DNA from 3 places in the Desulfitibacter alkalitolerans DSM 16504 genome. Region 3 is predicted to be linked to each of the others. Evidence: riboswitches for the same ligand, from Rfam matches in the RefSeq annotation. Region 3 holds a riboswitch; each other region holds the start of a gene.
The links. A riboswitch is a leader RNA that binds a small molecule or an ion and turns the genes downstream of it on or off. The one in region 3 is predicted to bind cobalamin.
Positions count from the first base shown of each region.

Region 1: another riboswitch for cobalamin. It lies ahead of K364_RS0115905 (nitrogenase iron protein NifH); the one in region 3 lies ahead of ilvN (acetolactate synthase small subunit).
Region 2: another riboswitch for cobalamin. It lies ahead of K364_RS0117575 (cobyrinic acid a,c-diamide synthase CobB); the one in region 3 lies ahead of ilvN (acetolactate synthase small subunit).

Region 1 is NZ_KK211102.1:325,325-336,083, forward strand. It holds gene K364_RS0115880 (ABC transporter ATP-binding protein) at 1-31, opposite strand, end outside; gene K364_RS0115885 (FecCD family ABC transporter permease) at 31-1,065, opposite strand; gene K364_RS0115890 (ABC transporter substrate-binding protein) at 1,072-2,184, opposite strand; gene K364_RS0115895 (nitrogenase component 1) at 2,208-3,425, opposite strand; gene K364_RS0115900 (nitrogenase component 1) at 3,422-4,243, opposite strand; gene K364_RS0115905 (nitrogenase iron protein NifH) at 4,240-5,079, opposite strand; cobalamin riboswitch at 5,093-5,283, opposite strand; gene K364_RS0115910 (DMT family transporter) at 5,328-6,386, opposite strand; cobalamin riboswitch at 6,519-6,702, opposite strand; gene K364_RS24490 (JAB domain-containing protein) at 6,935-7,639, opposite strand; gene K364_RS0115920 (hypothetical protein) at 7,641-7,877, opposite strand; gene K364_RS25815 (hypothetical protein) at 7,983-9,617, opposite strand; gene K364_RS0115930 (DUF6075 family protein) at 9,650-10,054, opposite strand; gene K364_RS0115935 (VirB4-like conjugal transfer ATPase, CD1110 family) at 10,131-10,759, opposite strand, start outside.
Region 2 is NZ_KK211103.1:216,746-227,504, forward strand. It holds gene K364_RS24675 (cobalt-precorrin 5A hydrolase) at 1-804, opposite strand, end outside; gene cobM (precorrin-4 C(11)-methyltransferase) at 782-1,528, opposite strand; gene cobI (precorrin-2 C(20)-methyltransferase) at 1,525-2,250, opposite strand; gene cbiT (precorrin-6Y C5,15-methyltransferase (decarboxylating) subunit CbiT) at 2,255-2,845, opposite strand; gene cbiE (precorrin-6y C5,15-methyltransferase (decarboxylating) subunit CbiE) at 2,838-3,467, opposite strand; gene cbiD (cobalt-precorrin-5B (C(1))-methyltransferase CbiD) at 3,455-4,636, opposite strand; gene K364_RS0117575 (cobyrinic acid a,c-diamide synthase CobB) at 4,676-6,061, opposite strand; cobalamin riboswitch at 6,259-6,434, opposite strand; gene K364_RS0117580 (selenium metabolism-associated LysR family transcriptional regulator) at 6,702-7,604, shown strand; gene K364_RS0117585 (aminotransferase class V-fold PLP-dependent enzyme) at 7,601-8,755, shown strand; gene K364_RS0117590 (HepT-like ribonuclease domain-containing protein) at 8,786-9,124, opposite strand; gene K364_RS0117595 (nucleotidyltransferase family protein) at 9,090-9,422, opposite strand.
Region 3 is NZ_KK211102.1:119,126-129,884, forward strand. It holds gene yqeC (selenium cofactor biosynthesis protein YqeC) at 1-480, opposite strand, end outside; gene K364_RS0114800 (sigma-54-dependent Fis family transcriptional regulator) at 612-2,351, opposite strand; gene K364_RS26750 (hypothetical protein) at 2,503-2,649, shown strand; gene K364_RS24325 (HD-GYP domain-containing protein) at 2,689-3,930, opposite strand; gene K364_RS0114815 (hypothetical protein) at 4,166-4,351, shown strand; gene K364_RS0114820 (ferredoxin) at 4,419-4,610, shown strand; gene K364_RS0114825 (rubredoxin-like domain-containing protein) at 4,645-4,974, opposite strand; gene K364_RS27630 (hypothetical protein) at 5,005-5,127, opposite strand; gene K364_RS27635 (hypothetical protein) at 5,385-5,513, opposite strand; gene ilvN (acetolactate synthase small subunit) at 5,630-6,124, opposite strand; cobalamin riboswitch at 6,328-6,500, opposite strand; gene K364_RS26755 (hypothetical protein) at 6,647-6,799, shown strand; gene K364_RS0114850 (ferritin-like domain-containing protein) at 6,803-7,291, opposite strand; gene K364_RS26970 (rubredoxin-like domain-containing protein) at 7,294-7,443, opposite strand; gene K364_RS25765 (FUSC family protein) at 7,600-8,760, opposite strand; gene K364_RS0114865 (molybdopterin-binding protein) at 8,768-9,790, opposite strand; gene pnpS (two-component system histidine kinase PnpS) at 9,832-10,759, opposite strand, start outside.

The sequences.
Region 1 (10,759 bases), 210 kb from region 3:
CATAATAACCGTTTTTTACCTCTACCATCATTACCATTCACCTTTTGCTTTCCTGACACTTTTTAATAAAAATGCAAAAAACGGAGCTCCTACAAGCGCAGTTAAAATTCCAATGGGTATTTCGACAGATGATGCAGTTCTCGCGATAATATCCACCAAAGTTAGAAAAATAGCTCCCAAAATGCACGATGCCGGGAGTAAATCCTGATGGTCTACTCCCACCAATAGTCTGCTTATGTGTGGTATCACCAGTCCAACCCAGCCCACAACTCCCACAACCGTTACCGATGCCGCCGTTATAATGGTAGACAATACAATCGCTGCAAGTCTTATTTTCACAGGATTGATTCCCAACGAGCGAGCTTCCTCATCTCCCAGCGACAAAATATTAATCCGCCATCTCAGAAGAAGCAATACTGTGATCCCTGCCATCATAGGTAAAACAACTATTTTTAGATCTTCATATGTAGCTTTTGAAAAACTGCCCATCAGCCAGTATGTAATAGCGGGCAATTTATCATAGGGATCAGCAATATATTTTACCAGGGATATCAAAGCAGAGAATATGGAAGATACGATCATCCCCGACAAAACCAGTGACATCACAGAAATTTCATTTCTTGCTTTAGCGAAGGAATAGGTTATGAATACGCTTAGGACGCCAAACCCAAAAGCGTATACCGATGTTATGCCGGAAATACCTGCAGCCAGTATTCCCAGCGCAGCCCCAAAACCAGCGCCGCTGCTTACTCCCAATACATCTGGACTAACGAGGGGATTTCTGAACAAGCCTTGAAAGGTTGCTCCCGAGGCAGCCAGCCCTGCACCGATCAGCATACTTAATATAGTTCTTGGAAGCCTTAGCCCGATAACAATGGATGCTTCCATCTCATAAGCGTTTGAGTTCATATGAAATAAGCTGTTTATCAAAATATCAACTACTGTTTTTGGGGAAATGACATATCTCCCCAAAAACAGTGATGCAAAAAAAGTAAGCAGCATGGCAGCAAGCATAATAATCCATTTTACAGCCTTGCGACCTTTAAAAATATTCAATCCTATCATTTCCTTTTACTTATTGAGCTTTTTTTGTAAAATTGTATCTATCTCTTCCTGTGTCAGGCTGTAATTCAGAAATTCCTTGTAAAAACTTTTTATATCACTTTCCATCTCATAGTCTTTGAATATTTCCGGCTGCTGGTGTTTGGCAATCCACTTTATCATAAGCGGAGTTTCGGCACAAGGCGCATCCCACCGGTATATTCCCATAGGAGTTTTGAAAACCTTCTTGTTTTTAACGGCATCGATCTTGCTCCAATCCTGTCCTTTAATTTTATTTTCCAGTATGTCTTGCGGTTTAAAACCAGAAAAATTGCTCATATAAATGATTTCAGGATTCCATGCCATAATTTGCTCCATTGTTACATTAACCCATTGCCCCGGTACATCTTTTGCTACATTTTCTCCCCCTGCCATTTCAATAAAGGCAGTATTCACTGTTCCTTTCCCAGCTACTTTCAGTTGTTCATCCCTTATATACAAGACCCGTGGTTTCTTTACCGTTTTTAACTGTTCGCTTTTGGAATCAAAGTACTTGATATTTTCCTTATGATAACCGACCAGCTTTAAGGCTCTTTCCTCTTTGCCCAAGATGTTACCTATAACCTCCATACCTTTTTGCAGATCGTCCAATGTTCCATATTTCAAAGACACTGCTGGAATTCCTAAACTTTTTAATTGCTCAATCTCTTTCTCCTGATAGTCCCAGACAATCATTATATCAGGGTTAAGCTTTTTAGCTTCTTCCATATGGATTGCAAAATCGTTATCTACAAAACTGGTAGATGCTGTCCCCATTTCCGGTGCCATAGTTTTTAAGATGCACTTCTCATAAGATTGCTTTGCAGACGGGTGCATACCAACAAGCCTTTTACCTGAGCCGTCTATGGAGTACACAATAGACGCCCATGGAATGGGTACTACAGCAATTCTTTGAACATCCTTTTTCAATTCTACTTTTTTACCTGTAGTGTCGGTTATGGTTCTTTTTTCATCAGCCGCCTTCGGATTTGTGGCCCCTGTTTCTGCGCTTTTCTGCCCGATTGAACACCCTGGCAGTAAAAACATTGATAACACCAGTACAAATGCAGTAATCATTCTAACAAATTCCTTAGTTTTCCGCATAACTCTTTCCTCCCATTTGATCGTTAAATTTGTGGTAGTATATATTTTTTGAAATACTCAAACCCGTTTCTACCGATATACTCATACTTCAAACCGGCAAATTCCCTGCCGCTCAAGCCCACATGAGGTAATGGTATAAAGGTTATTTTTCGTTCCTCCCCTCCAAAAAATTTTTCATAAAGCGGATCTGCTATCACAATTTCAGTTTCCCTTATGTATCTCTGTACATCCTCTTCATTTTCCAAAAATACCACTTGCGAAAATGTACTCTCTTGATAAATCCGGCTGGCTTTTCCTTTATCGCTGATATTTGAAGCTATCGTTATCTGCCCTATGTTGAAATCTTGTTTTAAACAATCGCCTATGGCTACAGATAGCAAAGGTTCCCCAATAATCAGGACTTTCTTGTTTGTATCTTTATTAAGGGTATTCGTAGTCAACAGCGTATATTTTTCCTTCACAATCTCATTAAAATTAATTTCAAGATGTCTTTCCAACGAATTCAATACCCTTCCCATTCCATGTAATCCTACGGGGATATCCATTGTATAAGGAATGTGAAACTCATTTTTGAGGTATTCAGCTACGCCTGTACCTTCGGGTGAAATCACAATATTCACGGCTGCTTCTGAAGCCAGTTTGATTATATCCAGACTTTTCCCCGAGGCAAAAAAATGTACTTCCACACCCACATTCTCCAGTAGCTGTACCAATTCATCCAAATGGAGTTTATGCCCAAGAGCAAGTGGAGTATATCCGAGAATATTGACATGTTTTGAATTTCTCTCGCCGCCCTTCAATGTGAATCTTTCAGCGAGCTTCAATAAAGCGTCATAAATGCCCGAAACATAGCTTTCAAAACCATCGGTATTAAAAAACACAACAGGTATCCCGGTTTTTCTCTTAAGTTTTTCCGCCATCTTCTCAAAATGTACTCCCGTAATGGAGGAGACAGGTGTCCCGATTATTGACACAAAATCTACTTTGGCAGTTTTTGCAAGGAGCAACTCTACTTCTTCTATAAGTTTGTCTTCTACTCCCATAATTACATCAATGTCATTCATGTCTGTCCTATAGAAGGACATATCGTTAAAGCTTCTGATTTCATCCACTTCTACAATGGGGTGGCTGCATCCACCTGGTGTATACAGGACATTCAGCGAGTTTAATTCATACAGAACCGAGCACACACCCGAATAGTCACCGGCAAAAGGAGGAATAGCTTTCCACAATTTGTTCATAGGCGATCACCTACTATCCTGTTGATGGTTTTTAATTCCGTATCACATTCATCTTTGCTGTAGGTTAAAGGAATAAAGCAGTAGGGAATGCCAAAGCGTTTTTCAAGATGTGCCGCCATATTCATTCCAAATTTATGAGTGACTATGCTGTAAGTTCCATTGGCCAGGTTTTTAAAATCCTCAAAGGTTTTACAGTTTAAAAACTCCTGAATGCTGTAACAACCCTGTTCTCTTAATAATGTTTTCAAATCACACTCTTCAGATAGTTTTTCTTCTCCCAGAATATTAATAATTGGTCTATTATTTCCTTCACTTATATAATCATTACCGGTATATGCATCCAATATCCCGGCAAAAATGTTGCTCAGCCTCTCTTTCGGCAATATACGCCTCTTGGAAAGCGGTCCCCTTTTAAAAAGCTTAATAGGCATTCCGTATTCTCCTTGAATGCATTTTATAATGCTCTCAAAATCGCTATTCATGAGAATATCTGTGCATGAAATGTAAATAATGACCGCTTTGATATGATTCTTCTCATCCTTTAGCATATTTTGCAAAGCCATCTTTGCCATATCTAAATGTCTGCCGGCAACCAAATCCGAACTGTCCATGGTTTGCATGCAAAATCTGTCATTCTGCCGTTGCCTCATGGCTCGAAAATATAGGACTCTCAGGCACGATTCCGGACCAACGGCCAAAACGTGAACATCCGGAATACATAAGGCCAAATTAATATTTTCCAGACAGCTTTCTTTGTAAATGGCTTTCTTTAGGAAAGTAATGTCCTGATCAGTGATCGATGTTTTTTTTATGCTCATTTCTTTATCTCCATCTGCAGCATTATTCTTCCAAACTGTTCCAATTCAATGTCTTCCATTGCTCTTGGAATACTATAATTTAGGTTTTCTTTTATCCTTTTTGCTAAATTCATAAAAGTTTTACAAGCTTTAGACCCAGGGAATTTTTCTACAACTGTTTTCCCTTCCAGCTCTGAAAAAACAATCTCATTGCAAAAAGGGATATCATCCAAAACCTGTGTGTTTGACTTCTCAGCAAAATATCTTACTATCTCATCCTTTGAGTTTTCATTCCTCCGATTGTGAATAATCCCGCCAAAAAGATTCCTTTCCCCGGTTGAAAACCTTCGCACACCTTTCATGATATTATTGGCCGCATAGATGGACATGAACTCCGAAGATGAGACAATATACACCGCATCGACAAATTTTTCTCGCATAGGAACCGAAAAGCCGCCGCAGACCACGTCTCCTAAAACATCATAAACAATTACATCCCACGGCTTGTTAACAATCCCAAGGTGATTCAGTTCTTCAGCCATGGTGGTTATACCCATTCCCGCACATCCTATTCCAGCTTCCGGGCCCCCTGCTTCGATACATGCCACACCATTAAACCCAGAATGAATAATGTCCTTTTCTTCAATTTCTGTTCCCTTTTCCTGAATCACTTTCAGTACCGAAGGTATTTTACTTCCTGTCAAATTTCTTGTAGAATCTCCTTTCGGGTCACACCCTATATGGAGTACCTTCAATCCCAATTTGGAAAAAGCTGCCGATAAGTTAGCCGCTATTGTTGACTTACCTATTCCGCCTTTGCCATAAAACGCTATTTTTAGATTTTTGTTATTCAACATGCCTTTTGCCTTCCTTTTTTGTAAAAATAAAACCCCTCAACTCAAGCATCACTACTCTTCATGCCTTTCCGGTTTCCCAGTGGCATATTATGAAGAATTACACTTATACAGCGGCGGGACCGCGCAGGATTTTCACCCGACTTCCCTTTTCACCGGTAAACAATTTTATTTATCATTACCGGTACCTGTTTTTGATATTTAGTTTTCAAGGCCACCATATTTTATTGTATTAAATCTCTATAAAATAGCTAATGCGCATGTCTATGGTGGGTATCCGGTGTATGTTTGTGTGAATGTTCAATAGTTGCATGTTTATGTAAATGTGTATGTTCTAAATGCTCTCCATCTATATGTTTGTGCGTGTGATGTCCGTCATTATGGTTGTGGCGATGCTCATGCTCCATAGATTCATGTATATGGATATGTCCATGTTCTTCACCTAATATTAATATGGCACCTATAATCATTATTGGTAATGATATATAAAATAAAGTACTTGGAAATTCTCTAAATAGCAAGAAAGATAACAATGTTCCTACAAACGGAGCAGTTCCAAAAAAGGCACTTGTTCGCGAAGCTCCAAGATTACGCATGGCAAATATAAACAGTACAATGCTTAATCCGTAACTAAAGCATCCTAATAACATAGCTCCTAATATTGTTCCGATATTCGGGAAACTGGTATGCATTATCAAAGCTAATATTAACGAAAAAACACCTGCTCCAATCCCTTTTATTGTAACAGTAATCAAGGGGTCTTTTGCTGAAATATTCCGTGTGAAATTATTGTCTATACCCCAAAGGGTACATGCCAATACTACGCCTAACGCACCTATTGAAAGACCCCATTCACCGTTTAAATTCAATGATAATAGTATGCTTGCAGTTGTTATTGATGCAATCGCCAACCATATACGTCTCCCAATGGCTTCCTTAAAAGCAATAGCAGCAATTAAAGTAGTCGCAACACCCTCGAAATTTAAAAGGAGTGAAGCAGTAGACGCAGGAGTATTACGTAAGCTAAACATTAACACAATAGGAGCAATAACACCTCCTGCGATAATTGCACCAATTAGCCATTTAATATCGCCTTTATCTATTTTTGCTTCTATCTCTATAAAATTATGGTTCATATGCCTTACAATTTTAAACAATAATAGCCCCACGCCACTGCCGAGATATAAAAATGCAGCCATCGGAATTGGCTCAATATTGCCTAATAGCAATTTAGAAATTGGGGCACTCGCACCAAATAACACTGATGCAAGCATGGCTTGAAACATTGAGCATATATTCGATTTTCTCATAAAATCACATACCTTTTATGGTAATTTAATATAAGCATACTAAAAAGCCCCTTAACCATTTACGATTAAGAGGCTTTTATAAAAAGACAGTATACACTTTCAGTCAAACACCCCCTATCGCTCGTAGAGTTCTTTGGCGCATTATCACAGGCAGGTCTTCTGGCTCAAGCATCATTACCCCTCCTGCCTTCCCATTCAAACAGTGGCATTCCTGGAGGGATTCCTCTTTTACAGCGGCGGGACCGCGTAGGATTTCAACCTACTTCCCTTTTAAGACGAAAAAACAATTTACGTCACCTGTAATTTTAAATATTCAATTTAATATAACACTATCACACAAGTATATATTACGTCAATGAAATAATTCGTTATGGCATAGCTTTTACATCTACAGAAGGGAAGGACGTTTAAGAATGTAACAGTCTCCCTGGTTTTGTGATCGTCTGCTGATATACCTAATTTACCTCAAGGCAATAAAGGACATTATAACTTGTCTCCTTAGTTTTAGAATAACATCGTATTGACAATTTTGTGATTTGATTGAATATTTAACGCAAGTGTGTATGTTTAAACCTATTCCGCTTTTCTTCCGCAGGTATTGGACCTAATGTTATCATTTCATAATTTGCTGTACCTTTGCTCTGGCAGGGGATAATCCCTTTTTCCGCCATAGAAGTATAGCTTCTACCGCCAACAATTATGTGATCCAGAACTTTGATCTCAAGGGGATGAAAAATGTCAACCATTCTTTGTGTCAATGCCCTATCCTCCGGAGAAAAATTTTTGGACCCTCCGGGATGATTATGGGCTAAAATCATTGTATTGCAATCACAGGCAAGGGCATATTTTAATATTTCTCTTGGATACACCGCTGTTTGTCCGATACTCCCTTCCGACATGGTCTTTGTTTCGATGATGTTGTTGCCGCTGTCTAAAAATGCAACCATAAACCTTTCTTTATCCTTCATTCCTCCCAAAAGGGCTAAAAAATATTGGCCTGCTATGGTTGATGAATTGAGCATGACCTTCTCATTGCTTTCATAGATTTTCAGAATGTTGTAAGAGGCAATAAACTCATTGAGCAGCCCTATCTTTTCAAGCTGTCTATCATTTGGTTCCATAATGTGGGGATGCTCCAGGATGTTAAAAGGGTTATTTTCTTTTACATACTGCTGAACTTTTTTGTAGGGCAGTCCTGTTAAAGTTGTCAGCCCTTTTAAAAAATTCTCGGTATGCAATATATCCTGCTTCATGTTATGCCCGCCCCCTTTTTACATCAACTATTTCAATAATGGCTTTTATGCTTTTCAACTTCTCGGAAATCTCAGTAGGCAAGTCCACCGATTCAAGATGAAGAAAAAAGTTTTTAATCCCTATATTTTGAAAGCTCTTATGGATTTTTTCTTTTGCATCCGTGTCCAGGTCAATCAACTCAGCTAATAAACCCACGCATTTTATATATTCCATTTCCTTTAATTCTTCCAAGTTCATCTGTTTTTCCACCTTTCCACTTAATTTGGTCATTAAACTATTTTGTTTGTTTTCCCATGTTTTCCGTCAGGACCGCGATTTCCTGTGGGGATAGGCAACATCCGTCTAACTGCCGATAAGCTGCATGAATAGATGTCGGTATTCGTCCTTCATCAACTCATTTAGCATTTTTACCTGATCCGGATTGAAGCTGTACTCGGTAATCATGTCCGTATAGGATCTGGAGGTTATATTGATATGCAGGGTGGTTTCGGTGGTGGTGATGGTTTCGGTGGTTTCATTGCCATCCTCGTCAGTGGTAGTTACGGTTTCCTCATGTACAATAGTTTCTATCCAATAGTCGATTTTGTTCATATCCCAAAAGACGTCCCGCAGGATGCCCACCTTGGCATCGTCGAGGGTGGTAACCTCCATGCCGTTTTCCGGATCGACGGTTACTTTTACCGCATAGACCGCCAAGATTTCCCGCCACTGGCTTGCGGAGATGCTATTGCTACCGGACAGCTCCAGGGTGTCATGTGGATTTTCATTTTCTATCTGTTCTATTTTTGCCGCAAATTCATTGTTAAGCTGATTGACCACCTCCGACATAACCGGAGTGTTCCCGCCGGGGCTTTCATTGGAATAGAATATTCCGAATGCTGAGCCTAATAAAAGCCCCGCAAGACATATCACAAGAATAATCGTCACTGCTATCCAGCCGCCAGCGGCAATCAAGGCGGTCAGGCCCTTGGCTGCCGCGATGATCGCCTTTATAGCAGACAGCATTGCCTTAACTGCTGTCTTTGCAGAAACAGCCGCCGCTTTTGCCGCTAATCGTGCAGTCTGGGCCGCTCTTTGAGCAGCCTGTGCGGTTTTGGCGGCGGTTTTTGCTGCTGCCTGTGAGGTTTTAACAGCAGCTTTAGCAGTATGCTCGGCGGTTTTAACCGATCTTTGCGTTGATTTAATCGTACCTTTAGCGGCTTCTTTTAGGGTTTTGCCGCCAGTTTCGACAGATTGCTTTATGGTGCGTCCTATTTTACCGGAGGTGTGGAGGGTTTGTGCCGCTGCTTTCCTGGCTGGTTGAAAAAGGGGACGTTGAGCAGGTATTCGCTCGGATATCTGTTGTGATTGTATTTGACCGATATTTTGATTTGCCATCCGGATTTCAATGGTTTGAGAAAATCGCTGTTTCGCTCTGCTTAGAACGAACCTGCGTTTTGCTAATTCGCTTGGTCTGGACAGGGTAACTTTCCGTTTTATGGTTTCCTTTGCCTTGGATGGGATAGCATTGTGTTTTGCCGCCTGCTTTGCTCCGGGTTGGGAAACGTTCTGATTTACTGCTTCCTTTGCTTTGACCGAAGTTGTGTTCAGTTCCGTTGCCGGTTTTGTTTTAGTCTGGACAACATCCCTGTGTGCTGATTCCTTCACTTCACTTGTGGGGGTCTGCCGCACATTCTCACCGTTTGAATCGTGGTAACGAGGAGCATCTGCATCCGGAGCGCGACGGTCCTTTATTTTTTCAACTGCCTTTTTGCCGTAGTTTCCTGCGGTATGTCCGGTTTCCTGGATAACAACTTTTGCACCCTCATGGATGTTATTCCCGGCATCATCCACATAGTTGCCGTTATCGTTATGTCCGAGATGTTCTGCTTGGTCTTTGGTGCGGATATAGGCATTTTTCATCCTGCGGGACACGTCTGTCGTCTTATCCAGTGCCTTAATATCCTTTAGGGTTTGTTTGGTTTTGATCTCTTTCACCGCGCGCGCCTCCTTTCAAAATTTTGCTGATTTTACCGTTCCATTGCGGATTGACGGATGGTGCACTCCATGCTTCGGCAATATTCGGGATAGCGCAGACGGATAGCCTCAAAAAAGTACGGTGCAAAGCCGCAGTCAAACAACTCATAGGGTGTGGAACGGTTTTCTTTTCCTTCCTCCGTAAAGCCGTTCCAGAGGTTAAAGGCCAAGCGGCACAGGCGGCGCGTACTGCCCGTCTGCCACGGGTCCGAAAGACCATCCGGGTTAATCCCGCCGTTTTTGAAGTCAAAGAGTGATCGAATATTGTGTCTTGTCTCAGCACAAATTCCCATCGCATAGAAAAATGCCCGATGATAGGCGTCGTCATTGCGGGTTTTAATAAGCATTTCGCAATAAAAAGCCTTATGCTCCTTACTTGCAAACCGTATGGTTTCCATTGTGTTTTCCTCCTTCATAAGATAGATGAACGGCTGACCGAAGGTACGGCCAGCCGTTTGCATGTATAAGGTTCTGTCAGATTTGGGCCTGTTCGCCCGGCTTGGTGGTCATCAGGTTATAGAGCTTGGTATTGCGCGGGAATTGATCGGTAAAGGGCACAAGGGAACTGCCCACCTTAATCAGACCGTTCCCCGCATCCACGTTGGTGATGTAGGAAAGCTGAAGGTCGGAAATGTTCAGGAGCTTGGCAAGCTCCATTCTGTCCGTGGAAGCCTGGTTGAGCATGACAATAAACTCGCTGTTTGCCAACATGGTGCGGGCCGTATGGCTCTGCAGAAGATCGTCCACGTTTTGAGTGATTCCCGTACAAAAAGCGCCGTACTTTCGGACACGCTTCCAGAGCGTGAACAGGAAGTTGGCGCTGTACTCATGCTGGAACAGCAGATAGATTTCATCAATGATAATGAAGGTGTTTTTGCCTTTCGCACGGTTCTGTGTAATACGGTTCAAGATGCTGTCCAGAACCACCAGCATCCCGATGGGAAGGAGCTGCTTGCCCAGGTCAAGGATGTCATAGCAAATCAGGCGGTTGTTGACATCCACGTTGGTAGGCTTGGCAAAGGTGTTCAGGCTGCCGCTGGTAAACAGCTCGATAGCAAGGGCGATTTCCTGTGCTTCCGGTTCCGACTGTTTCAGCAGCTCCG
Region 2 (10,759 bases), on a different contig from region 3:
GGTAGCCAGGGCTTTAATACACCTTTCATCAAGATAAAAGCGTTTAAAAGTTTCTCTTAATGCACTGGTTACAGTCTCTAAAGCTACCCCCTTGCGGCAGCCTATACCAACCACCAGAATACGCGGTAAAATCTGCAGTATCTTGCCTGCTGCCCCCTGAACATGGGGACTGATTAATACCACAGGCTCATTAAATTCCGGCCATTCCTGCCAGATAAAGCCATCCTTAATAGACGAAACAATGGGAAAGGGACTGGATAAATATACCTTCTTTCCCTCTACCAGCAGCCTATTAAAAACCTTTACCTTTTCCCTGGGTACCACCAGTCCATCTAGTTCTGCAGCAAGCACATCCACCGCCGGCTTTTCCCTTACATCAGTTGCAGTAGTTATTACTGCCTGACCCTTTAGCTTATCTGCCACTTTTCTTGCCAGGTCATTGGCTCCCCCTACATGACCTGATAACAGGCTTATGGCAAAGGCCCCCTTTTCATCCACCACCACTACTGCAGGATCGCAATACTTGGACTGAACCAATGGAGCCAGGCTCCTAACTACTATTCCTGTGGCCATGATGCATATTATCTGGGTGTATCTGGAAAAAACCTCAGCAAAGGTATGCTGCCAACCCTCAAAATACTCGATCTGTACTGGCCTGTCCTGGACTATGGTTTTTTCAAGCCTTTTTGGAATGTATACTACCCTAGCCCCGTCAAGAAGCTTCCCCAGCCTCACGGCAAGCTCTGCACCCTTTTCAGTCAAGCATATTACTGCTGTGAGGTTATTTTCCTTCTCTGTACTCATGGGTAAATTCCCTATCATATAATTTGGATTTTCCTGTATCCTTTAAAAAGTTCCCCACCAGAATTAGCGCTGTTTTGGTAATTCCTGCATCCCTGGTCAGCTGGGCCAGGTTTGCCAGGGTACCCTTTAAAACCCTTTCCTCGGGCCAGGATGCCTTTTCCACTACTGCAGCAGGTGTATCTGGCGAATAACCCTCCAGAAGCTGCTCAACAACCCTTTCAATCATGCCCACAGACAGAAAGATTGCCATGGATGAACCGTGGGCTGCCAGACTGGCAAGATTTTCTCTTGCAGGTACGGGGGTTCTTCCCTCCATACGGGTGATAATTACTGTTTGGGTTCCGTCAGGAACTGTGTATTCCTTCTGAACACTTGCTGCTGCTGCCAGAAACGAGCTAACCCCTGGAATTACTTTAAAGGGAACATTCTTCTGCTTGAGCAGCTCCATCTGTTCTCCTATGGCACCATAAAGACTTGGATCACCAGTATGGAGTCTGACCACCTTTTCACCTTTGTTGTATGCCTCAACCATTGTCTCAACTATTTCTTCCAGGTCCAAATGGGCACTGTTGACCAGCCTTGCTCCTGCTTTCGTATAATCGAGAACTTTTTCATTTACAAGGGATCCTGCCCATACAACAAGATCTGCCTCTTGAAGCAGCTTGTAGCCCTTTAGAGTGATTAGTTCAGGATCCCCTGAACCTGCCCCTACAAAGAAAATCACTTTGCATCATCTCCTAGCTTTTTTTTAATTATCATTGTGGAGAGATAGTCAAACTTTTTATTGCGAAGTTCCTTTAATTCATTGGTGTAAAACCCATCTGGAAATCCACAGCGACTGGCATAAAAAGCCTTGTCAAGTATGCCCTTCTCCTCTAATATATCAATGACCTTATCTGCCTGATTGCCTGCCTTTAAGAGCACAATGTTGTCAAACTCGGTTATGATTTTTTCCAGGCTTTGTTTATCATTTAATGCCGGAACTATAATCAGGCTTTCTTCGCCTTCAGCCAGGGGCTGACCAATCCAGGCAGATATTGAATTAATTGAGCTGATTCCAGGAATTATTTCTACTTCAGCTTCTGGAGCAAGCTTTTTCACATATTTTAAAAGGTATGTAAAGGTACTATAAATAGTTGGATCACCAAGGGTTATGAAAGCTGTGTCCTTACCCTGGTTCAAGACCTCCACCACCTGTTCAGCAGCCTGCTGCCAGTGCCTTTTCAAATCCTCCTGGTCAGTAATCATTGGCAGTATAAGCTCAACAGTCTCACAGTCCTTGTTGACAAGCTCTGAAGCTATTGATAAAGCCAGACTTCTCTTTTCTCTTTTAGATTTTGGTATTAAAAGTACGTCTATTTCACCCAGAACCCTCTTGGCCTTTAATGTTAACAGCTCAGGGTCTCCAGGCCCTACTCCTATACCATAAAATTTTCCTAATGACAAGTTACTACCCCCTTTTCCCAGCAGCAATTATGGTAACAGGATTTCTTGCCTGCCAGAGTGCTGCCCTGCCCCTCTGGCTAACCACAGCAATATTAACCTGTACTGCCTCTAATGTATAATTTTTCTCTTTTAGTATATTAAATGCCTCTGGGCCTGTTTCCAGAGTCACTGAGTTAACTACCAGCCAGCCCCCAGGCTTTAGCTTATTGTCACATGTTTCTAAAATATCTCCCAGATTCCCCCCACTGCCCCCTATAAATATTCTGTCTGCTTCTGGCAGGTCTGCCATTGCTTGCGGGGCTGTCCCTTCAATAATATTTATATCCACACCAAATTTTTTGCTGTTTTCCTGAATTAAGCCAATACCCCGGGGATTTTTTTCAATGGCATATACCCTGCCATTAGCTGCCAGAATTTTACATTCCACAGCTACAGAACCACTGCCTGCACCTACATCATATACTACAGCCCCTGGAAAAAGCCGGAGCTTTGACAGTGATAGAACCCGTATTTCATTTTTAGTCATTGGAACACCCTCATCCCGAATAAACTCCTCGTCAGGGATTCCAGGCGTTATATACACCCATTTACTCATTTAAAATCACCATCACACTATTACTATAGTCTTCCTCATCCTTAGACAAGGCCTTTAAAGTTGTATATACCAGCCTTTCCCATGGATATGATAGGTCCTTACCTACAATAACCTGCATATCTGCTGCCCCCTTTGCAAGGAGATATTCAGCTATCCTCTGTGGTGTCCAGGGGCTGCCAGTAAGAAGTGCAGTTATCTGAGCCTGCTCAACGGCTTCTACTACCAAATCCACTGAGCGGCCATGCATGCTTAATATCTGAGCCTCATTCCAGGGTTTCTTGATTCTGGCAAACATGAGCTGGATGGAGCTGATTCCAGGCACAAACTCCAGATCATTGGCTGGGATGTGCTTTGCCAGGTAGTTTGCCAGGCTGTAAATCCCTGTATCTCCAGAAACCAGCACCACAATCCTTTTGGTGTGTCTGTGCTCATTAATATATTCAATGGCTTTTTTAAGTTCCTTGTCCACAGAAAACTGCTCCTGACCTTTAGATGCAAAGGTATCAAGAAGGCGCTGTCCTCCAACAAGTGCTTCCGCCTGTTTTATTGTTTCCAGGCCTATGGGTGTAAGATAGCTTTCGTGCCCAGGACCTGTTCCTACGACTTTAACTAAACCTGCCAACCTAGCTCCCTCCCTAATGTTACAGCTTCCTCATCATAACCTATTATCTCCCCGTCCAGGGAATACATTACAGTACCAATTTTAAGCTCTTCTCCAAGAAGTTCCAGGGAACGTTTGCTTGCCCACCTGGCAATAGTATTATAGACTTCATGGAGACCATGGCTTTTTATAAGCTCTATTGAAGCATCAATAGTATTTAGCTCCATTATTTCTTTAATTAAAGCAGGAGAAGCACCCATCATGGCCGCGTGTGCTGCCAGGATTTCTCTTCGGCCATCTGCTATTTTGCTGTGGGTGTGAAAAATGCCCCCTGCCACCTTGATAATCTTGCCAATGTGGCCAAAGAGGAGTATTCCCTTGATACCTCTTTTAGCACTTTCCTTAAGCATTGTCCCTATAAAATTACTTGTCTGAACAACAGCCTCCCTGGGCATTCCCAATTCAACGGCCTTTTTTTCACCCATTCCACCAGGTGTCAGAACTATCAGGCTATGTCCCAGGGCTGCTGCCTGGTCAATCTGTGGTATCAAGGAGTCCACATATGCCTCCTCAGACATGGGACGGACAATCCCAGTGGTGCCTAGTATTGATATGCCGCCAACAATACCAAGTCTGGGGTTTAATGTCTTTTTTGCAAGCCTTTCCCCCTCTGGAATTGCTATTGTAACCTTTACTCCTTTACCCCTGGGAAGAAGCTTTTTAACCTCATGTATAATCATCCTCCTGGGCACAGGATTTATTGCTGGCTCCCCCACTGGTACTGAAAGCCCAGGCTTGGTTACCCTGCCAACACCCTTTCCTCCAAGGAGAATTATTTCATTATTATGCTCCAGTATCTCTAAAGAATTTGCCTCCAGGATTTCTACAGACGCACAGATACTTGTACCATTGGTAATGTCAGGGTCATCTCCCGCATCCTTTATAACCTCTGCTGTTACTATATCTCCCTTAACAGTTATGCTCTTTATGGGAATGCTGACAGTACCTCCCTGGGGCAAATCAACTGCAACAACATGAATTGGAAAGATTATTGGAGTTAAATTGTGTATTTTTTGTTTTCTTAGCTCTAATAATTGCTTCAAGGCTGCCTGGGCAGCAGCTGCAGCACAGGTTCCAGTAGTGTATCCAGAGCGCAGCTTTTTCCCATCCTTGTTGTTATCTATGACCACCAGCTACACTTCCATCCCTTGGTATTTTAACTTAATAGTTTATCTTCTTTGCTTTAACTCCCGGCATGCATCCAGGAAATTCAGGGCTGCCTTTGGATTTGATCGCAAATGTATATGGACGTAAGATGCAAAAAGGTTTCTTCTGGCATATCCATCTCTTCTATAATCAGCACCCTTGCCCCCAACAAGAGAAAAAGCGCTGTCTTCTTCTGGTATTCCTGACATGACAGAGTAATGGAATTCATGGCCCTTTACTTCATCACCCAAATCTCCAATAATGGATTTTTTCAGGGCTGATGCCTTGACATATCCCAGGGCAGCCAGTTTATTTGTCATTTTCACTTCAACAGGTACAAGCCCTACACCAGGCCAGCTGTTACCTTGAAAATCCACAACCTTTTCAGTAAGATACATGAAGCCACCACATTCTGCAAATATGGGCAGCCCCTTGTCATGGGCATTATGTAAAGAGGTAATCATGGATTGATTCTCAGAGAGTTCTTTAATGAACATCTCTGGAAAACCGCCGCCTATATATAACCCATCCACATCTGGTACAGAGGAGTCTTTAAGGGGACTAAAATATACAAGTCTGGCCCCTAGCTCCTGGAGATAATCAAGGCTATCCTGATAATAGAAGGTAAAAGCCTGGTCCCTTGCCACTCCAATGAAGGTGTTTTTATATTGATTGCGAGGCGTGCTCGAACTATTATACTCTTTAAATTCTACAGGCTCAGAGGCCCTGGCTGCTGCAAGGAGTGCATCCACATCAACCTCGGCTTCAGCTAAGTCTGCCATTAAGCTGATGGCTGAACTTAATTCATTGTTTTCCTCAGCTGGAAGCAGTCCCAGATGTCTCTCCGGCATGGTTATATGCTTATTCTTTGCCAGGCAGCCCAACACTTTTACTCCTAATTCATCCTCCAGGGCCCCAGCTAATATTGTTTTATAGTAGTCACTGCCTGCATTATTTAATATAACTCCCTTGAGGTCCAATCCAGAAACATACTCCTTGTAGCCTTTAACTAATGCTGCACAACTTCTGGCCATTCCCTTAACATTAACCACCAGGATTACAGGTGCTTTTAAGATCATGGCTATATGAGCACTACTGCCCTTTAGCCTTTCTCCCCTGGCACCGTCAAATAGCCCCATCACTCCTTCTATTATAGAAATATCAGCATTTTGGGCATTTCTAGCAAAGACTGTTTTAACAACCTCCTCACTGCCCATCCAGCTGTCTAAATTATGGCTTTTGACACCAGCTGCATGGTAATGCAGCCCAGGATCTATATAATCGGGACCAACCTTGAATGGCTGTACCTTGATGCCCCTTCTTTTTAAAGCAGCCAACAATCCCAGGGTAAGGGTCGTCTTGCCAACTCCACTTTGTACACCTGCAATCAATATACGGGGGAAGCTCATGTTTTCTACCTCCAGGGGACACACCTCTTCAGAAGTCAGAAGTCAGAATAACACTTCCAAAACCTTGCTTTGGTGTGCATCATTTGTCTAGCCTCTTGTCAAGGAATGTCCCCAAATTTAAAAAAACTTCTACCCCAAGGGTAGAAGCAATATTCTTAGAAATTGCCACATTTGACCACTTTCCTCGAGGGTCTTTCATGTAACTTCAAAAACAGGCAGGTTTCCTGACTTCCAGATAATCCTCCCCGTATCCCTTCCCGAAGACTCAGTGGTTATGATACGGATTGTAGCTGGTTACAGTGGCGGGACCGTACCGGAATTGCACCGGGTTTCCCTTTTAACCCTAACGGGCACCTATTCTTAAAATATATTCAGATTATACCTATTATAACGTAAACATGGTCAAATAGACAAGGTAACTTTTGTACTAATGTGATTTTTATTCTATTTAATGATTTCACTGCAAAAAAAGTATTGCCGGAAAACAGTAACCTTTCAATGACATTCTTTTTTAAATAATTTGGGTCCTTCAACCAAGCTTTAAAGCAACACCTTAATCTAAAAAAACAATTGAATTATATCGAGACAATAGATACAATAAAATGGAATAAAAAGAGATAATTCTTTTATGGAGGTTATTATGCAGTTTCATCAGTTAATGGCTTTTGTTAAGGTTGCTGAACATCAGAGTTTTTCTAAAGCAGCAGACAGTTTATTCTTAAGTCAATCAACAGTTAGCACACATATTAATAGCCTTGAGAAATACTTTGGTCAAAAGCTTTTTGATAGACTTAGCAAAAGAGTTACTCTCACACCCTTTGGACAAAGATTATATTACTGGTCAAAGGAGATACTAAACATTAAGGAAAAGGCCATGTGGGATCTGAAGGACTGGACCGGCAAAACCGTAGGCACAATAAATATTGCCGCTAGTACTGTGCCTAATCAATACATGGTTCCAGCTTTAATTGCAAATTTCATTAAAAGGTTTCCAGGAACAAATTTTACCGTTACCCAAAAGGATTCTCTGGGAGTAGCAGATATTTTGGTTAATGGCGAAGCAGACATTGGAATGCTGGGTGAGGTTTTTTATGCTGATAAACTGGAATTCATTCCTATTCACGAGGAAAAGATGGTTCTTATTACACCTGCAAATATCAAACTTGATACTCCCGTATCCATAACCAGCTTGTTAGATAACAACTTCATCTTTAGAAAACCAGGTTCAGGAACCCAGGCATTTATAGAAAAGGTACTGCATTCTTCGGGGCTGGAATTGTCTCTTTTAAAGGTCATTGGATATTTTGATAATGTCCAGTCCATCAAGCAGGGTGTTAAGGAAGGCATGGGATTTTCCATTATTTCAGAAATTGCTGCAAGAGATTATGCAAAAAGCAAGCTAATTAACACCTATGAAATCCTGGAAATGCCTGCTACACGCAATTTTTATATAGCCTATAATAAAACTAAAACCCTATCCCCCATTAATCTGGAATTTATTAAATTTTGCAAACCAGGCTATCAGGAGGCACATAAGATATGAGACAGGTATATTTTGATAATGCAGCAACAAGCCATCCCAAACCACCCACAGTAGTTCAGGCAATAAATGAATATTTTAATACTATAGGTGTAAGTCCCGGCAGGGGAGGATATAGATTAGGTCTGGAAGCCGGCAGAAAGCTCCTAGCAGCTAGAGAGGTTATAGCTGATTTTTTTAATTGCCCTGACCCGGCTAAGGTTGTGTTTACAATGAACATAACCTATGCCATTAATTTTGTGTTAAGAGGGGTTTTAAAAAAGGGGGACCATGTTGTCACATCAAGCATAGAACATAACTCAGTTGCCCGTCCCTTGGAAGCTCTCAAAAAATCTGGAATAATTGATTATACCACCGTCAAAGCAGATGGAGACGGCTTTATTAATCCAGATAAAATCAGGAAGGCACTTAAAACTAATACAAAGCTTATTGTCCTAAATCATGCCTCAAATGTTTTTGGCAGCCTGCAGCCTGCAGAAGAGATAGGCGGGATTGCAGGTGACCACGGTCTTTTATATTTGCTGGATACAGCTCAAACTGCCGGCAGCATACCAATTGACATGAAAAGGTTAAATCTAAGCTTTCTGGCCTTTACGGGGCATAAGGGGCTATTTGGACCTCCAGGCGTTGGAGGACTTTGCATTGACATGGACGATGAAACAGTTCTGGAGCCTTTTATTCTGGGAGGTACGGGAAGTAAATCTCATCTATTGGAGCAGCCTGAGGCATTTCCCGATAGATTGGAAAGCGGTACGCCCAATACTCCTGGAATAATGGGCCTGACTGCAGGTTTTGAGTTTATAAAGAGAACCGGCCTGGAGAAAATCAGGCAGCATGAAATGGACCTATTAAAGCACTTCATAGCTGGGTGTAATGACCTGTCTGAAATAGAAATCTACGGCGCCAGGGATTTGTCACGGCAAACCCCTTGTGTATCCTTAAATATCAAGAATATGGATGGCGGCCAGCTCAGCTTTATCCTCGATCAAGTTTATGGAATAATGACCCGCTCAGGCTTACACTGTGCACCATGGGCACATGAAACCATGGGAACCTTTCCAGGAGGGACAGTTCGCTTTAGCTTTGGTTGGTTTAACACCCATGAAGAAATCAATTATACACTCACAGCTTTAAAAGAGATAATTAATGATTAAGCCCTGCCAAATGCAGGGCTATACTTTACATTATTCTTCAGTTTTTGAGTCTAACCTCATTAATTGCTCTTTTAATACTTTCAAATCAATATCTATAATATCCCATATTAGATTTAGGTTTACTCCCTCATAGTCATGAACAATACGGTTTCTTAAACCTTTAATTTTAAACCAAGGAACTTCAGGATGGTTTGATATAAATTCCTTGTCTAATTTATTAACCAGTTCGCCAATCTGGCTTAAATTAAATACACATGCTTCAACCATCATGCTATTGTTTCTAAATTCAGTATAATTTACATTATTTGTATATTTTAGTATAGAATTAATATATTTAATTATTTTTAATAATATTTTTTGATTTTTCATATAAAACTACTCCTTTGTTTTCAATTTCTTGAATAATTAAAGAGCCAGGTTCTATATGCATTTTATCAATTAAATCTATCTCTACCCCTAGGGCATCTGCAAGTCTTTCAATTAATCCCACAAAATCTAGACCTCTTAATTTACCATTAGTATCAATAAATAAATCAATATCACTAGATTTAGCAGCATCCCCTTTGGCATAAGAGCCAAATAGTATTACCTTATCAACCGGATATTCTTTAAAAATCGGTATGGTTTTTCTTTTTAATTCTTTTATTAAAATTGTATCGGAAGCCATTTTTCTCAACCTCCTAATAAGTTCCTTATTCATAGAAAATATACCTTAGCTATTTTTTTAAGTCTTAGAAAAGTCATAGATAGCACTGATATCTTTATTTGGTAATAAGAGTTCTTTATTATTAATTGAATACATCGCCAATCAACTTATCTGCTTATCTGCTTATCTCCTAATGTATTATACCACATATCATATTTTAATTATATTATATATTACGGATCTAATGAATATACGTTTAAGCCCTGCCAAGTGCAGGGTTTCGCCTTTGTTTATAATATTTTACTAAGGATTTTCCATCATATAGAAATCAGTGGTTTATAAAATACAGCATCAAGAAAGAAAATCTAATTACTTTATTTAATTTTTCTTCAGCATCTTGAACGTTCTGTGATGAAGTCAGAGATATTGACCTAAGAACTGCCTTAAAAAATATCATGGTATTTGTATTTGCCGTTCTAAATAGAGTTTCCAATATGGAAAGAACTTCGTTGTTTTGTCAACTACAGCAATGGATTGGCGATTTGCCCAGTCATATCAAAGCTTTATTCGCAAATTTGAGCTGCGAAAGTTGAGTTAATCATTAGTACAGTAAAGAAATCATTTTAAAATGGCTTTTTATAAAAAGATGTAATAATTATATAACCTAAGGTTATTCTAAAAAACACCATCAGCCCATCAGGTGATAAATATACAAGTAATGGCAATGTTGGCATAAAGGGCAAATAAGCTATTAAAGTAGTTGATAATATTAATGAGGGTATTCCAAGTATGATCATTTTTAAGAAGTTAAAACTCCATTGACCTTTTTTAAGATATTCGGTATAAAAGTTATATACTCCCAGAGATACACCTAATAACAAATGGAAAAAATATATTAAAAATAGATGTAAAATGTTTAGTCTGTTTATTAACTTAATATCTAAAAGAAAATTTGAATATATAAGAGAATAAAACCCTGTTATTGATAGCACTATTAAAACCCAATAAATATAAATTGACTTTGATTTCATATTTCTCCTCCAATAATCTACAGGACTTATGCAGTTGATGGAAATAACACCAAAGCATAATCCAAAAATATTTTCAAAATGCAACCAGATAATTCCAAAAACACTTGACAATTGCAAAATGTCCCCATAATCGAAATGGATGGTATTATTTAAACGTTGGAAAATTGAAGTTTTTTATCGTACAGCTAAGCAGAACCTAGGATTAACTTCATGTTATGCTCAATCGGAACCAGCTCACTTCGCACATGTGGAACTATTGTTTACGGCGCAAACTCTTCTTTGTGTTGCTACTTGGGAATGCAATAGGGAAATAGAACTTGCAATTTT
Region 3 (10,759 bases):
GTTGGTTAGGGGCTTTCCTAGAACCTCAAGGCCAACAACACAACAGAGAATATCTGTCTTTTCAGGTATTACAGGCTCATGGCCGGCAGGTGCTTTAAAGCTCTTTCCAGCAGCACCATCAGCCTCTACCAGGGCATAGGAGGAAAGGGTCTTTAAAATATCCACTTGCTCTGGTGACAGGCCAACAACCTTTCCTTCACCATTTATTTCCCTGCCTAAATAAATAACTCCCGGGCCTTTTTTTGCTTTCAATAGTGCCTTTTCTATAGCATCCCTGCAAGATTGCTGGTCAATTAACAGTAAAGGCTCTAATCCTACAGGCGGAAAAATCCTGGTGGTGGTGGTTACAATAACAGGTTTTGCCTGCCCAGCCAGTTCCCTGGCCAGAGTTTGCAAAAAGGTTGTTTTGCCGCCTGCACCAACTGCAGATACAATATTTCCTGATTTTACTTCTAAAGCTTTCTTAATGGTTTTCAGCACGAGTTAACATTCCCCATATATTTTAATTATATTTTAACAGATATTAAACAAGAAGTCTCCTTGTTCAATGTAAAATCAGAACAATACCTGAAGAAGCCAGTAAAAAAGGCCAGAACTTATGAAGGCCTGACCTAGCTCTTGATATTTAATACTTTTAATTTGTAATACAGTGTGCTTCTAGGAATGCCTAGTGCCTTGGCAGTCTTGGATTTGTTGCCTTGAAAATCCTCTAGTGTTTTTAAAATCATTTGTCTTTCTGTTCTTTCTGTTTCTTCTATCAGGCTTGAAGCAAACTCGTTCTGCTGAACTATCCTGTGCCCCTTAATTTCTTCAGGCAGGTGCTCCCTCTTGACTATTCCGTCCTCTGCCAGAATTACAAACCTTTCAACAACATTCCTTAATTCCCTTACGTTTCCAGGCCAGGAGTAATTCAACAGAATAGTCATTATCTCAGAAGAAATATCCAGGGGTTCTTTTGAATACAGGGTGCAAAACTCCTTTATAAAGATAGATACCATATCAGCTATATCTTCTCTTCTCTCCCGTAAAGGTGCAATGTCCAGGGAAACCACATTCAAGCGATAATAAAGATCCTTGCGAAAGAGACCTTCTGCAATCATTCCCTCCAGGGCTCTATTGGTAGCAGCTATGACACGAACATCAGCATGAACAGGCTCCCTGCCTCCCACCCTGTAAAAGACCTTGTTTTGCAGTACCCTTAGAAGCTTAACCTGCATATCAAGCTGCATTTCTCCAATTTCATCGAGAAAAATAGTTCCATTGTGGGCTAGTTCAAATTTACCCGGCTTGCCCTTTTTATCTGCCCCGGTAAAAGCCCCTCCACTATAGCCAAAAAGCTCGCTTTCAAACAAAGTAGCTGGGATAGCACCGCAGTTAATCACCACAAAGGGCTTGTCCTTGCGGCTGCTCTCCTGATGAATGGCTTCAGCAAACAGTTCCTTGCCTGTTCCACTTTCACCTCTTATTAATACAGAGGCATTTGTAACTGCAACCCTTTTGGCCATATTGACGGCGTCCTGGAGCTTTTTGCTTTTGCCAATTATTTTAGAAAAGGGATTCTGGTTTTCCCCAATTTTGCTTATTGCCTTTTCAAGCTTCCTAACCTGGGAGCTGGCTTTTGTCAATTCCCTGTGGAGGTAGACAGTTTCAGTTATGTCCCTTTCACTTGACACACTGCCAACCACCTCTTCACCAACCCTGATAGGCCTGGCATTTATGAGCACATGGGTGTCATGGCATGGCTGGTGGTATGCATCCTTGTAGTTTTTTGTTGATTGTCTTGCCTCTGTAACAACTAGATTTGTGAAAAAAGAGTTGATTTTTTTGCCAAGAATCTCCCCACTTTTTATATTATACAGGGACTGGGCCTTGTAATTCCAGCCAGTAACATTATCGTCATTGTCTATTATGGTTATTGCTTCATTTACAGTTTCCAAAACCGCCTTTAAAATCCCCTCTGTAACCTTTATTTTTTCCCACATCATGGGTATTAAATCCTTTAATATTATTATTCCCTCTGGTCCCTTTTCATCCTCCACAAGGAGGATGCCATTTTCTCCTAAAACTCCAATAAGTGAAATAATATCCTCCAGGGCAGCTGTTGCCTGCACTGGCAGTATGTTTTTCGTCATTATCCCGGCAGCGCTCAACCCATGATGATTTTTGGCCAGTGAAAGTATTTCTTCCCTTGGTATTAAGCCCATCTCTTCACCTTTTATCAATGCTGCTGCCCATTGACTTTCCTCAAGTTCTTTTTGCAATTCCTCTACTGTCATATCTGGAGCAACCGTCACTATGGGCCCCTTCATAATATTACTAGCCGCCAGATCCTGGACACTAACCAGCGCCATGCAATCACCACCTGTCAATTTAAGAAAGTTCACCAGTGTCTAATATTCGACATTTTTAAGTAAATATCCTTTAAATAGATGTTGCCAGATTAGTAATACTATCCTAGAATAAAAGTAACAATTCTGCCTTACCAAGAAGGGAGTGTCTTTAATGGCGTCAAAGGAACCAACTAAATTGCTGCAGGAATATTATCTTCCTGATAATGAACAGGATATCACTTCTGCTGTATATAAAGCTTTTATCATGTTTGCTGTTTTTACTCTATTATGCATATTCCTTGTCCTGTATTTTAGCTAAAGGGAGTACCAACGGTACTCCCTTTAGCTTTATTTTACCTTAACTATGTAGTAGCTGAGCAACATTATAACCATTCCTTATGAATTCTTCTGATTCTAACAAGCACTTACACATCTCCACAATATCCTTGTCAAACTGTCTGCCGGCTCCAGCCTGGATAACACGCAGTGCTTCTAGTGGGGTTTTAGTTTTTTGGTAGGGTCGTATAGATGTCATGGCATCAAAGGCATCAGCTATGGAAAGTATCTTTGCATCCAGATGTATCTCAGATTTCTTTAGTCCAAGGGGATATCCCTTTCCATCTACCCTTTCATGATGACCTCCTGCAATAGGTGCCAGGTCCCTAAGATTTGTAACCATACTCAAGACTTCTGCGGTATTCTTGGGATGCAGCCTGACAATATCAAATTCCTTATCTGTTAGCTTGCCAGGTTTATCTAAAATATATGAAGGCACAGATATTTTGCCCACATCGTGGAGCATTCCTGCTATTAAAATTCCTTCTACCCTCTCAACAGGCAATTCCATTACATTGGCTATGGCAGCTGAATATATCGCCACCCTATGGGAATGCCCAGCTGTATATTTGTGTTTGGTATCAATAATGGAAGCCAGGGCAAAAGCAGTTGAGTTATGGTCAATGTCCACAGATAATGCAACATGGTTTAGCTTTTTCTTGATTTCATCCTCCACCATTTGCTCATCTTTTAGGGTTTCAAAGAATTCTGAGCTCATAGTCTCTTCAAAAGCCAGGAAAAGGTTAGCTGAATATATTTTATTTATATACTTTGCCATTCTCCCTATTATATCCCCACGGGCATCCCTTGGATAGAATCTAACCATAATATCAAAAACATCTGCTATACAGATTATCTGCCCACCTATAGAAATATCTGAACCCTTTTTATTATTAGGATATCCTGAACCATCCCAGTTTTCGTGGTGATCAAAAATAGCCTTGCTAATCACCGAAAGGCCAGGTATAAGCTTAACGATTTCTGCTCCATTTTTACTGTGGGAAATTATTAGATTTTTATATTTGGGATTTGGCTTTAGTGTTTGATGCACAATATGATCATCAAGGCCTATAGCACCAATATCATGAAGCAACCCTCCATAAAAAAGATGATTACTATTGGGAATATTTAATTTTTGAGCAACTGCTAGAGAAATTAATCCGGTTCTCCAGGCATGATAAAGCTTGCCGCTGCAGTCCATATCTAAGGCAAGAGATAGGGCAGCTATTAATTCATTATATATGATTGAATTCTTTCTGTTCATGCGGCACCTCAAGTACTTAAAAATTAACAGTTATTATTTCACCTATAAGATTGGATATTCCTCCTATAGTTTATAAATTAGATAATTATTTCCTCAAATAACACTAAAACACCAGATATATAATAGCTTAAATTTATTGTAGAAAGCCAAACTACAGATAATAAAACAATTTTTAATTTAAGGTTGCTTTAAAACAATAATTTGCTTTATATTAAAATTTTTAGGAGGTAAGGAAATGGCTAAAAGTAAAAGTACAACCACTAGCTGGGTAGTTACAGGATTAGGTGCAGCTGTTACTGGTGTAGGAGCTACTGTTTTAGGCGGGACAGCTTTGGGTGCCGGGGTAGTAGGGTTTGGCCTTGCCCATATTACCCTTGGAGTTCTTGATATGTACAGGCCAACCATTAGAAAAAACAGCTAAAAGTCAGGTATTATTTTACCAACTTACGTTAACACTAGAGAGGCTAAATTAGGAGGTGACGATTAAAATGCGCGTAAAAGTTGACGATGATCTTTGTATCGCTTGTGGCGAATGCATTGATATCTGTCCAGAAGTTTTTGACTGGAATGACGATGGAAGTCTGGCAATCTCAAAAGTTAATGAGGTGCCTGCTGACGAAGAGGAATGTGCGAAAGAAGCGGTGGAGTCTTGCCCAACAGAGGCAATAAAGGAATTTTAATGGTTAAACCCGACATTTACTGTCGGGTTTAATTTTAGCCCCATTTATCCTTTTTAACATGAACCTCTATTTCTGCTAGAGAGTTCTGTTTTAATAATTTCGCCTGTTCCTTTAGCTTTGTGAAATAGCCTAAACATCCAGGGTCAAGATTAATCTCAACCCCGCGTTCACCTATAGCTTCCAATTCATCTAATAAATCTATAGAGGTCATTAAAAGATGATTAGTTTCCCTGGCTCCAACAATTTTTTGTTCTGCAGCTTCCTCTAGCCTGCTAAACTTTTCCTTTGGAGCACCACACTTAGGGCATTTTTCAGGTGCATCTTCACCCTCGAAGATAAAATTACAAACTGAACACTTCCACATTATAAACCCACCCTTACTTATAGTTTCTCCTCAAACCTTCTTCAACTTATGTTCCGCAGCTTGGGCATACTGTAAAAGGTTCTCCCTCATAGCCACAGCTTTCACATTTGGTTCTTTTCTCTTGTTGTGCTTCCTGACAATTGCAACCTTCACACATTTAAAATACCTCCTTCCTCGTGATAATTTATCGGCTTTGTAAAAACCAACGCCTTAACAGTTATAGCAATAGGGTTTCCAATTCCTTGCTAAATTATTTTACTTATAGATATTATCTTTTTTTTGGAAAAATCCTACCTTGGATTGATTTCTTCACAAAAAATTAACATCTAGGTCCAATTATGCAATCACCAGATTAATAAAAAGAAATGCTATCCTCCATGAGGGAGGCAGCATTTCTTAGATTGCTTGAATTACCTTCTGCCAAGTTTTAATCTGCCCAGTAGTTTTCCTACTATTAATCCTTTAATAAACGCAATTGGATATGCTAAAATTGCCAACCAGTTAAACTTTCGCATTCTGCTTTTGGATTTAAATAACATTACTAGATGCCTCCTTTTTACTTATTTTCCCGTAGAAGGCAGCTATTTATGATTATCTAATTGTGGTATTTATTGCATTTTTTAGCAGTAGAAGTATGTTGGTTGATGATTTTTTGTTAGTAGGCTTTAACAGATCTTGGTCCCCTGGTTACACTAATATTGCCGGTTCTAACCACTTCTATAATCCCATGGTCTTTTAAAACCTCACACAAGGCATCTATTTTGTCACTTTCACCTGTTAGTTCTACAACCATGGTTTCTCTGGTTACATCAACTATGTGAGCTCGAAAAATGTTAACTATATCAACAATATCACTTCTTTTTTCCGGCAGGGCATTAACTTTAATTAGTGCGAGCTCTCTAGCCAGTGAAGGCTCAGCAGTCAAGTTTTTCACCTTAATAACATCTACCAGCTTCTCCATTTGGTTTATAACCTGATGTATTTCGGTTTCATCGCACTCAACCACAAGGGTTATTCTTGTGACCTTTTCCTGCTCAGTTGGTCCAGCAGCTATACTTACAATGTTAAATGCCCTGCGGCTCACTAACCCTGAAATGTGGGATAAAACAGTAGGTCTGTCTACAACTAAAAGCGCAAGTATGTGTTTCATAGCCATGCTCCTCTTTTTTCTGATAAGTATAAAGGTAGTATAGCTTTTTTGCAACAAAAAAAATGCCGGTTTACTGTAAAATAGTACAGAACCGGCCAAACTTTGAAGAGCTATCTAACTAGGTTTGGAAATAAAAAACTCCTCGACCAATAAGCTGAGGAGAATAATGACTGCTCAAAGAAACTCCTATCAACCGTAGGCTTTCGTTAACTTGCTCCCTGGCAGGTATCCTGACTTAGGTTCCTCGCTTCCTTACGCCTTCCCAGAAATCCCAGTGGCATATTGTAAAAAAGCTCCCCAATACAGTGGCGGGACCGCACCGGACTCTCACCGGTTTCCCTTTTAAACATCTTGTACCAGACATCACTTTTAAATTTTTACTCTATAAAATAAAGTTCTACACTTCTTCTAATAATCCTTCTTTTAAAAAAAATTTCTTTTACATTCTCTCTAAATATTGAGGTTAAATTCTTTATAAAACGGCAATATATATAACATAGAACATTTTGGCAGGTGAAAATTGTGAGTTTAACCAAAGATAAGCTAGAACAGTTTGTAAAACAAGGTAAGGCCTATGAAAAGCTGCTGCAATCTACCGAAAGCAAAAATAACAATAACCCTATTCTTCTCAAACAGCTTAAACAAACAAAAAAACTCTTAAAGAAAATCAAATAAAAATCAACCGAAACAAACGCAGCTGTACATCTTTTTTAGCTCTATAAGCCTTAATATATGCTTCTTTTCTTCTGCAATAAGGTTGTTAATTACACCTGCATTCCCTGGGGAAACCAGCTCTTTTAGCTCCTGAAAGAACATTATTGAGTCTTTTTCAAAGCTTAATGCCATGTTTATACCATCTACCGGACTTTTAATATGTTTGATGGCCTCATCTATTCCCTTTATAAACACATGATTCTCAGCAAGGCCCTTTACATATTCCTCATACTCCCCTGGGTAGCTTTCATTTAAAGGAGCAGCCTTTAAGTCACCAAGAAGCCTTTGAAAATCAACTATATGTTTACTCTCTTGATTTGCCAAATCAGCAAAAATCAAACTCAGCTCCCTGTTGTCTAGCTTATCTGCAAGGGCTTCATAAAACTTTTGGCCGTTTTTCTCAATTTGCACTGCAAAATCAACAACCTCTTCAGCTTTGAATACTTTCCACATATCTATACCTCCTTATTTTCAACCAGGCCGCAATCTGGAGTATAACAATTGTCATCTATAAACGTACACTTCTGTTGACAGCTAGGACATTGTTCCGGAGGTTCTTTAGCTTCCAACCTATAACCACAGTTACCACATTTCCATTTATTCACTTTTAACCCCTCCCCCTTTTTAATAATAGAAGTATCATATTAAGTTTATCATTATTTATTTATTCTCTTAAAGTAAACCTATTCCTTTAAGATACATACAAACTTCAAAATTTCCTCATAATTATTTGTTAGCTCTTAACATTAGCCCTCTTAATTTCAACTATCTCTATTATTCCTAGTAAACACCCTTGCTGTCAGCCATTTTATAAATCCTTCTTCAGAATTGACAGTTTCCCCTTCAATAAGCTGTTTCAAAGCACCTGTAATGCGTTTAAGGTGATGATTTATCTGCTCCATTTCATATCCAATGTTGGATATCTCCATAAGCGAAACGGAATTGTTCTTGTTCTCATCAGTTAAGTGCCACTTATTTATTTGCCATCTAAGATCCTTTACAAGCTCAGTGCTTTGGTGCCCACAGTTTTCTAAATACAAACACAGGTCCACATTTTTGCTTGTTAAATAGCACAGCAGGTTTTCCTGCATGCTAACAGTAGTAGTTAAGAGCTTTTGCAATGTCTCCAGAATATCCCTGTATTCCTTTGAAGCTCCTTCAATATCTATGTCCCTTTGGGAGCGATTTAACTCAGTATAGTAGATACCTAAAATTCTTTCGAATATAAGATTAAAGCTTGTTACCACTGTCTCATATTTCTTAACCTGTTGGCTTTTTAATACCTTCCTGTATCCTATTTCATCTTTAAATTCAAACATTTTCCTGCGGATATCCTCTAGTTTACCCCTTACCTCTGTAATTTCCTTATCAAGCTTTTCCTGGTCGTATCCATTATTTGATATAAAGCCATTTAACACAGTAACATAAAGATTTTTTAGATGCTGGTTAACCTCAGTTAATCCCTCAATTAAGGTCTTTTCAGTGTTGGGAGGAGAAAATACGAGATTTACACCCACACCTACTCCAATTCCCACCAGAGTTTCTATTAGTCGATGAAGAGCAAAAAGCTTTGGGTCTCCCGTTACATCAACCATGACAGCAGCCACAGTAATAGCAGCTATAACTATGCCCTCCTGCAGTTTGAGCCTAATTGAAATGGTTATGGCAAGTATTACAGCCAAACCCACCGTTATTGGATGGGCTCCAAAATAATTGACAATAATAAAGCCTATTATCCCCCCAATAATAGTAGCCGCTACCCTGTTGCCACCTTGAGCAATGGACTTGGTGATTGATGGTTGAATGGTAAGAATGGCAGCTACTATTGCCAAAAGGGGGGGACCTAAATTCAAGGACTGGACCAAAAATATACATAAAGCTACGGCTATGCCTGTTTTCCATATTCTAGGACCTATAACCATTTACCTTTTACCCCTTTCCAAAGGAACAAGCGGGAAATGTGCACGACGGACAGGTGGTGCACAGGCCTCCATGGCCTAACCTGGATAAGTCGTTCTTACTTAATATCTCGCCAGCTAATACCCTGGGCAGTATGAGATCAAATACTGTTGTCTTGGAGTACATAACGCACCCTGGCAATCCCATAATAGGAGTTTTACCATGAAGATAGGCTAATAAAAACATTGCACCTGGCAGGACCGGTGCACCATAAGAGACAATATGGGCGCCTGTACTACGAATAGCCAGGGGTGTAAGGTCATCAGGGTCTACTGACATCCCTCCTGTTACTATAACCATGTCTGCACCTAACACAAGATATTCATTAATTGCTTTTAAAATCATCTCAACCTTATCATCAACTATTGTCTGGCCCAGAACCTGACAATTATACCTTTCAACCTTATCCTTCACAACTGGGCCAAATCTATCCTTTATTCTCCCGTGGTATATTTCACTGCCTGTTGATACTATGCCTACCTTTTTTGAACTAATGGGCCTAATATTGATAATGGGATTGGAATTACATACTGCTTCAACAAATCGTATCCTTTCTTCCTCTATCACCAGGGGAATGACCCTGGTGCCTGCCAGTAATTGATTCTCATCTACAACCTGGTTTTCATGAATAGTTGCACACATTATATGCTCTATAGAATTGATCCTGTTTAGCCGCTCCACATCAATTTTTAATATTCCCTTTACTTTAGCCACAAGGTTTATTTTGCCTTCAGAAGGCTCTGACAGGCCTATCCTTTCTCCAGCTACTGCCCTGGCTATTCTTAAAGCTGCCTCATCCTCATGGAGCATTCCCTCTTTATGCTCCCATACAAAAATATTTTCCTTGCCCAGCTTTAACAGCTCAGGAATATCTTCCTCTCTAATAACATGGCCCTTTTTAAATGCACAGCCTTTAAATTCTCCTGGGACTATTTTTGTCAAATCATGACACAAAATCATTCCAACAGCATCTTGGACTTTAACCTTTTTCAAAAAAGACAGCTCCTATCACTTGAGTATAATTAAAACATCTGCTAATTCCTACCTCGATTTAATGGGAGGGTAAACCAAAAGGTACTGCCCTTACCCAAAGTACTAACAACTCCAATTTTACCATCATGAGCTTCCACAAGATGCTTGACAATTGAAAGACCCAGCCCGGTACCACCTAAATTCCGGGTTCTAGCCTTATCAACCCGGTAAAACCTTTCAAAAACCCTTGGCAAATCAGCTTGAGGAATGCCAACACCTGTATCCCATACCTCTATCTTTATTTCATTATCTATTGTACTGACCCTAACCCCTACTTTTCCCTGGTCCATGGTATATTTTATTGCATTATCCAAAAAATTAATTAGTATTCTTGTAAGGGCATCTCTATTCACCTGAACCCCTGGCAGTTCATTGGGAATTTCCACTTCAAGCTTCAATTGCTTTCTTTCTATCTCAGGATAAATGCTGTATATAGTATCCTCCAAGATAGGCTTAAGGAAGGTTTCCTGCTTGTCAAGGGTAGATTTGCCTGCCTCTGCCTTTGCCAAGTCAAGCAGAGAATCTGTAATCCTCATAAGCCTATCAGCTTCAGAGTCAATGATTCGTATGAATTTTTCACGTATTTTTTCGTCTTCCATGGCACCATTAAGTAAGGTTTCAGCAAACCCCTTAATAGATGTAAGGGGAGTCCTCAATTCATGGGATGCATTTGCCACAAACTGGGTCTTTAGCTGCTCTAATGCCTTAATCTCTGTCATGTCATGTATTACTATAATAAGAGAAGAAAGCCTGCCTTTTGTAATAACCGGTATTAAATCTGCCTCTAAAATCTTTTCTGACGGATAGTTTATTATTAATTCACTTCTAGCAGGCCTGCCACTTTTTAGTACTTCCTCAATTTTTGTAGTAAGTCCGTAATTTCTAAAAACCTGAAAACTATGCTTTTTATTAAAATCCTTGCACCTGACT